Regions from separate parts of the Enterobacter sp. QK-SA4 genome, predicted to be linked through region 1. Evidence: predicted binding sites of a transcription regulator. Region 1 holds the regulator's gene; the other holds the start of a gene.
The links. Region 1 encodes LexA, which represses DNA repair genes until DNA is damaged. Its sites were predicted from a motif close to TNCTGTATGTACATACAGNA; they were not measured.
Positions count from the first base shown of each region.

Region 2: a site for LexA is predicted at 1,865-1,884, ahead of mutH (DNA mismatch repair endonuclease MutH). Genes of this name have one in related genera too.

Region 1 is NZ_JBXFXH010000007.1:4,410,984-4,414,837, reverse strand. It holds gene plsB (glycerol-3-phosphate 1-O-acyltransferase PlsB) at 1-839, opposite strand, end outside; gene AC1VYI_RS22885 (diacylglycerol kinase) at 994-1,362, shown strand; gene lexA (transcriptional repressor LexA) at 1,471-2,079, shown strand; gene dinF (MATE family efflux transporter DinF) at 2,143-3,480, shown strand; gene AC1VYI_RS22870 (CsbD family protein) at 3,601-3,810, shown strand.
Region 2 is NZ_JBXFXH010000007.1:933,390-937,243, forward strand. It holds gene AC1VYI_RS06130 (NADP(H)-dependent aldo-keto reductase) at 1-464, opposite strand, end outside; gene AC1VYI_RS06135 (YgdI/YgdR family lipoprotein) at 596-814, opposite strand; gene mutH (DNA mismatch repair endonuclease MutH) at 943-1,635, opposite strand; gene rppH (RNA pyrophosphohydrolase) at 2,319-2,849, shown strand; gene ptsP (phosphoenolpyruvate--protein phosphotransferase) at 2,862-3,854, shown strand, end outside.

The sequences.
Region 1 (3,854 bases):
TGATACAGGCGGTTCCAGGTAAAGCCGAGAATACGATCGGACAGGCGAATCATCTCGTAAGAGAAGTTCGCTGCAATCTCTTCCATCAGCGCAATGGCGTTCTGCTGGGCTTTCTCATGCGATATTTTCTTGCTGCGCGCTTCGTCTTCAACGGCGCGAGCAATCGCTTTGGAGGCCAGCAGCTTGTTGAACAGATCCTGACGCGCCGGGAGACGCGGCCCTACGGCAGCCAGGCGCTGTCGGGCGAAGTGCATACGCGCCACGCGCGCCAGTTTTTGCGCGATGATCTTGTCGGTACCGTGCTCGTCCGCCATTCGACGCAGCGAAACGGAAGGGGAGAAACGCACAAAGCTGTCGCGTCCCAGCCAGGAGACCGCGAAGAACTTCTGGATGCCATTAAGCATGCGCAGCGGCGGGTTCTCTTCACCTTTTTCACGGCCCGGACGACGACCAAACATCACCGATACCGGCACCATCTGCACATCCAGATCGGGGTTGCTGCGGTGCAGGTCAAGATAGTCGTGGAACAGCTTGATGGACTCTTCTTTTGGCGTGTAATAGGTAAACACGCGCGGTCCACCGTGAATGAACACGTAGCGCGGCAGCAGCGTACCGTCAACTTCAAGCGGTTCAAGCGGGTCAGGTAAGTCATGCGCCAGACACTGGGCGCGAAGCGTCAGTAAGTCTGCCTTCGAGTTATAAGGCAAAACGTACATAATAGGACGCGACGTATCGAGCCCCAATTCCAGCGCGGGTTCTGCTGGGATAGACTTGCTTTTTACCAGGATGCTTAATGGTAAATTAAGTAATTTGTAGTAAATTCGTGGCCAGCCGGACATAAACGATGTAAAGCCTCTGGTTAATAATGCAATTGCGGCGCAAGGATAACAGAAAGCGCGCAAAATTTCTGTTGTTACCCGTCATACTTCAGGCTGTAGCGAAACGCGCTACAGTTCCTGTTACTGACGCTTTTTTTCATAAAAGGTTCTTTTAATGGCCAATAATACCACTGGGTTAACGCGTATCATCAAAGCCGCCGGCTATTCATGGAAAGGTTTCCGTGCCGCGTGGATCAACGAAGCTGCCTTTCGCCAGGAGGGCGTCGCCGCTATCATCGCGGTGATCGTCGCCTGTTTCCTTGATATTGATGCTATTACCCGCGTACTTCTAATCGGTTCCGTGCTTCTGGTGATGATAGTGGAAATTCTTAATAGCGCTATTGAGGCCGTTGTTGATCGCATAGGTTCAGATTTCCATGAGCTTTCTGGCCGCGCAAAAGACATGGGCTCTGCTGCCGTGCTGCTGGCGATTATCACTGCTGTTATCACCTGGGTCACGCTGCTTTGGTCACATTTCCGATGAGCCTCGAGGAATAATTAAGTCCCTGGTTTTTTGTGCAGTTTTTGGTTCCAAAATCGCCTTTGACTGTATATACTCACAGCATAACTGTATATACACCCAGGGGGCGGAATGAAAGCGTTAACGACCAGGCAGCAAGAGGTGTTTGATCTCATCCGGGATCATATCGGCCAGACGGGTATGCCACCCACGCGTGCGGAAATCGCGCAGCGTCTGGGCTTCCGTTCTCCGAATGCTGCTGAAGAACACCTGAAAGCGCTGGCGCGTAAAGGCGTGATTGAGATTGTTTCAGGCGCGTCACGCGGTATCCGCCTGCTGGTGGAAGAAGAGACGGGCATTCCGCTGATAGGCCGTGTTGCTGCCGGTGAGCCTTTACTGGCACAGCAGCATATTGAAGGCCACTACCAGGTCGATCCTGGCATGTTCAAACCAAGCGCTGATTTCCTGCTGCGCGTCAGCGGTATGTCGATGAAAGACATCGGTATTCTTGACGGCGATCTGCTTGCGGTGCACAAAACGCAGGATGTGCGTAACGGCCAGGTGGTTGTCGCGCGCATAGATGATGAAGTCACCGTCAAGCGTCTGAAAAAACAGGGGAACACCGTTCAGCTACTGCCTGAAAACAACGAGTTCTCCCCGATTGTGGTCGATCTCCGCGAACACAACTTCTCTATCGAAGGACTGGCGGTTGGGGTCATTCGCAACGGCGAATGGCTGTAACCTCTTCCTGACAGGCTATGGCGCCGCTGTAGCCTGCTCCATTCTCGACTCCCGGTATTTTTCATGTCACTGCTGACGGCATCCGATAAGGCATTGTGGCGTCTTGCTCTGCCGATGATTTTCTCCAATATTACCGTTCCCTTGCTGGGTCTGGTCGATACTGCCGTTATTGGCCACCTTGATTCGCCTGTTTATCTTGGCGGCGTGGCGATTGGCGCGACGGCAACCAGCTTCCTGTTTATGCTGCTGCTCTTTTTGCGCATGAGCACCACCGGGCTCACGGCCCAGGCTTATGGTGCAAAAGATCCGCTGCGTCTGGCGCGCGCGCTGGTCCAGCCGCTGATCCTTGCGCTCGGTGCAGGGGCGTTAATCGTTTTATTTCGTGCGCCTCTTATCGACCTTGCGCTCCATGTTGTCGGCGGCAGCGAGGCGGTACTTGCTCAGGCGCGACGTTTCCTTGAAATCCGCTGGCTCAGCGCGCCCGCCTCGCTGGCAAACCTGGTTCTGCTGGGGTGGCTCCTGGGCGTTCAGTACGCCCGTGCACCAGTGATTTTGCTGGTGGTAGGCAACCTTCTCAACATTGTGCTGGATGTCTGGCTGGTAATGGGCCTGCATATGAACGTGCGGGGCGCGGCGCTGGCGACGGCAATTGCCGAATACGGAACCTTTATTATTGGTCTGTGGATGGTCTGGCGCGTGCTGGCGATGCGCGGCATCTCCCTGGCGCAGCTCAAAACTGCATGGCGCGGCAATATCCGTAGGCTGCTGGCGCTTAATCGTGACATCATGCTGCGCTCGCTGCTGCTTCAGCTCTGCTTCGGCGCGCTGACGGTTTTCGGGGCGCGACTGGGGCCAGAAATCGTTGCGGTCAACGCGGTATTGATGACGCTACTGACCTTTACCGCCTACGCGCTGGACGGTTTTGCCTATGCGGTAGAAGCGTATTCCGGGCAGGCTTACGGCGCGCGCGAAAGCGGGCAGCTGCGGGACGTCTGGCGGGCAGCCTGCCGCCAGTCGGGACTGGTGGCGCTGGCGTTCGGCCTGGTTTATGCCTGCCTTGGTGAGCAAATCGTCGCGTTGCTTACGTCTATCCCTGCGCTGCGCGAGCTGGCGAGTCACTATCTCATCTGGCAAGTCATCTTACCGGTGGTCGGCGTCTGGTGTTATCTGCTGGACGGCATGTTTATTGGTGCGACGCGCGGAGCGGAAATGCGCAACAGCATGGCGGTCGCGGCGGCAGGGTTTGGCCTGACGCTGCTGACGCTTCCCTGGCTGGGTAATCACGGTTTGTGGCTGGCCCTGGCCGTTTTCCTCTCGCTGAGAGGGATATCGCTGGCTTTTATCTGGCATCGCCACTGGCAAAACGATACCTGGTTCCCTACACGTCACGATATATCGTGACGGTTAAAGATTCCGAATATGAAATCAACTGCCGAATCCTTAACTACAATAATTATCACGTCCAGCAGAAAAGAACGTAACGGACGTTACGACCCGACGCTTAACTAAGAGGACACGATGATGAATAAAGACGAAATCGGCGGCAACTGGAAGCAGTTCAAAGGTAAAGCGAAAGAACAGTGGGGTAAGCTGACTGATGACGATATGACCGTCATTGAAGGTAAACGCGATCAGCTTGTCGGTAAAATTCAGGAACGTTACGGCTACGCGAAAGACCAGGCGGAAAAAGAAGTGGGCGACTGGGAAAAACGCAACGACTACCGCTGGTAACCGGGCTTTACCCGCAAGTACAAGGAAGTACACCCTGAGGGCGG
Region 2 (3,854 bases), 3.5 Mb from region 1:
ACGGCGGGGGCACTCTCATTCCAGCTGTAGCCGAGCTTACCAAAGCAGTTGGTTGGGCGCTGCGGCCAGTGCACCTGATACAGGTCGAGGTAGTCGGTTTGCAGGCGCTTCAGGCTGGCGTCCAGTGCGGCGCGGATATTCTTACGATCGAGGATCTGATTCGGGCGGATCCCGGTATCGTTGTTGCGCGCGGGACCACTGACTTTTGAGGCAATCACCAGCTTTTCACGGTTGCCGCGTTTTGCCAGCCAGTTACCGACGTAGGTTTCGGTAAGTCCCTGCGTTTCCGGACGTGGCGGAACAGGGTACATCTCCGCGACATCAATCAGGTTAATCCCCTGGCTGACGGCGTAATCGAGTTGTGCATGGGCATCGGCTTCGCTGTTTTGTTCACCAAATGTCATCGTGCCCAACCCCAGTTGGCTTATTTCAAGAGCGCTGTGGGGGATACGGTGATAATGCATAGCCGGCTTCCTCAGTAGACTTATAGACCGCGTCAGGGCGTGCCCGACAAAGGAATATAAACATGGCAGAGGGGAAGCAAAAGGGGAAGAAAAAAATCAAAAAGGCCAGCAAGCGACTGACCTCTCTCTGTTTATCGCTCGATAATTTGCGATACTTCGTCGCGATTGATCTGCATTTTATTGCCTTCCTGGTCGCGGTAGCTGACCAGACCGGTATCATCGTCGACTTCGGGTTTGCCGTCGGTCAGGATCATTCGACCGTCTTTTGTCGCCATAACGTAATCGCTGCTACAGCCCGATACGGCAAACGCTAAACCGACTGCTGAAACTAACACTGCCCATTTTTTCATCGTTATCGTCCTCATCTGGCGCGTATCAAATCATAGTTTAGTTTTAACCTGATATTGCAACAGGAGGAAGCGGTAAAATCTTAAAAAGCAGTCGATTATGTTTGGGAGCTCGCAAAATAAGTAAAAAACTATGTTTTTAGGAGGAAATGACGTGCCAGGAGTGCGCCGGTGAAATTCTTTTTGAGATAAAAACCGCGCGGCAGCGTCAGTATCGGCTCGCCCTGCGCGCCGATTGCCTCGGTAAGCGCTTTACTGTTGGCCGCTTTCGGGCGCAGCTGTAATACTTCTCCGTGCCGGGCGGTGATGCGCTCTACCTGCCCAAGCACGATCATGTCCATCAGCTCTTCCCAGTCCAGACGCAGCTGTTGCTCCTCATCGTCGTTCGGGCACCAGAGCAGCGGCGCGCCAACGCGACGCTCAGCCAGCGGGATCTGACGCTCACCTTCAACCGGCACCCACAACACGCGCTTCAGCTTGTGGCGAACGTGGCTGGTTTCCCACGTCACGCCGGTGTTGCCGGTTAATGGCGCAACGCAGACGAAGGTGGTCTCAAGGGGCTTGCCCTGGCTGTCTATGGGGATGGTTTTTAACTCCACGCCAAGCGCTGCAAAATCCTGCTCGGGTTTGCTCCCTGCGCTGGCGCCCAGCCACAGCTCGAGCAGCATGCCGATCCAGCCTTTATCCCGTTTTAGATCCTTCGGGATCTGAAGCCCTGCCATTGCCGCCAGCTCGCCAAGCGAAAAGCCTGCCAGACGCTGTGCCTGCTGTAGCAACTGGCCCTCGCTGGACGGCGGTGAGAGCAAGGGTGTAAGCAGATGCATGAAGGTAACCTTTTGATTAAAAAATAAACGAAGAAATTGTCCCCTGTGGATAGAGTTTAACTATTTCTGTACCAATATTCCATGTCTATGATTTATAGGTTTTTTTATTGCTTTTAAATCGTTTCACCAGACTCAGAAAACCGGTTGTTCAAATCTGGTCACTGACAATGAACAGGATCTTACACCATGTTATCCACAGAAAAATGGGATAACTGGGCATAACCCTGACTACTGTTTCAATTTACAGCCTTGACGTGCGATGAAAATCGAATTTTCAAACAAATTGTGACTAACTTATTGGCACAATCTGTGGATAAAACCGACGCTGTTCGATCTTTCATCAGTACGACGATCCCTGATGTGATGATCGTCACGCTATTCTGTTTTTTGTTCATAAAAATACATTTAACTTTATGAAAAATATTGAATTATTTGAATGACTCGAAAGCGTTGGCAAAACAGGGTTTGAGGTTGTTCATCGGTAATCAGACACTTCTTCACAACTATATCCACAGAAAAAGTGAATAAAATTCCCTTCACTGCCTCTCATCTGTTTATAACTCAGTACTTATTTGTGAGTTATTCAAATGTTATTAGGTTGCAGCCCTGTAAGAGAGTGGTTTACCGCCTCCCTGTAGTGTGAAACAATCATTCATATATAAGGTTTAATTTGGGGTAGTCCGGTGATTGATGACGATGGCTACCGCCCGAACGTAGGAATAGTAATTTGTAATCGTCAGGGCCAGGTAATGTGGGCCCGGCGATATGGTCAGCACTCCTGGCAGTTCCCGCAAGGCGGGATCAATCCGGGAGAGTCCCCAGAACAAGCGATGTACCGGGAGCTTTTTGAAGAGGTCGGTTTAAGCCGAAAAGATGTTCGCATCCTGGCTTCGACCCGCAACTGGTTGCGTTACAAGTTACCGAAACGTTTGGTGCGTTGGGACACAAAGCCGGTTTGTATCGGCCAGAAACAGAAGTGGTTTCTGTTGCAGTTGGTGGGCAACGATTCAGACATCAATATGCAAACCAGCAGTACGCCGGAGTTCGATGGCTGGCGCTGGGTGAGCTATTGGTATCCTGTTCGTCAGGTCGTGTCATTTAAACGCGATGTTTACCGTAGGGTGATGAAAGAGTTTGCAAGTGTGGTCATGCAGCTTCAGGAGATCCCGCCTAAGCCGCAGAGCGCACCTGCCTGGCGACGTAAAAGAGGTTAAGCTACGCAAATCATGCTCACCCGCTTGCGAGAAATAGTCGAGAAGGTGGCCAGTGCTCCGCGTCTGAACGAGGCGCTGAATATTCTGGTTACTGACATCTGTCTTGCGATGGAGACCGAGGTCTGTTCGGTATATCTGGCCGACCACGATCGGCGCTGCTATTACCTGATGGCGACCCGTGGTTTGAAAAAACCACGTGGACGCACCGTCACGCTTGCATTTGATGAAGGTATCGTGGGCCTGGTTGGGCGGCTGGCTGAACCCATCAACCTTGCTGATGCGCAAAAACACCCCAGCTTTAAATACATCCCTTCCGTAAAAGAAGAGCGCTTCCGCGCTTTCCTTGGCGTGCCGATTATCCAGCGTCGCCAGCTGCTCGGCGTGCTGGTAGTCCAGCAGCGCGAGCTACGTCAGTACGATGAAAGCGAAGAGTCTTTCCTCGTCACGCTGGCCACGCAGATGGCGGCGATCCTCTCCCAGTCCCAGCTTGCCGCGCTCTTTGGTCAGTATCGCCATACGCGCATTCGTGCCCTTCCGGCATCGCCAGGCGTAGCGATTGCGGAAGGCTGGATGGACGCCACGCTGCCGCTGATGGAGCAGGTTTACGAAGCCTCTACGCTTGATGAAGCGCTTGAGCGCGAGCGTCTTACCGCCGCGCTGGAAGAGGCGGCGAATGAATTTCGTCGTTACAGCAAGCGCTTTGCCGCAGGCGCACAGAAAGAGACGGCGGCCATCTTCGACCTCTATTCGCACCTGCTCTCCGACGCGCGTCTGCGTCGTGAGCTTTTTGCGGAAGTGGATAAAGGCTCGGTCGCAGAGTGGGCGGTTAAGAAGGTCATCGAAAAATTTGCCGACCAATTTGCGGCACTGACCGACGGTTACCTGAAAGAGCGGGCTGGCGATCTCCGCGCCCTGGGACAGCGTCTGCTGTTCCATCTCGATGACACCATTCAGGGGCCGAATGCCTGGCCAAAACGGTTTGTTCTGGTCGCCGATGAACTCTCG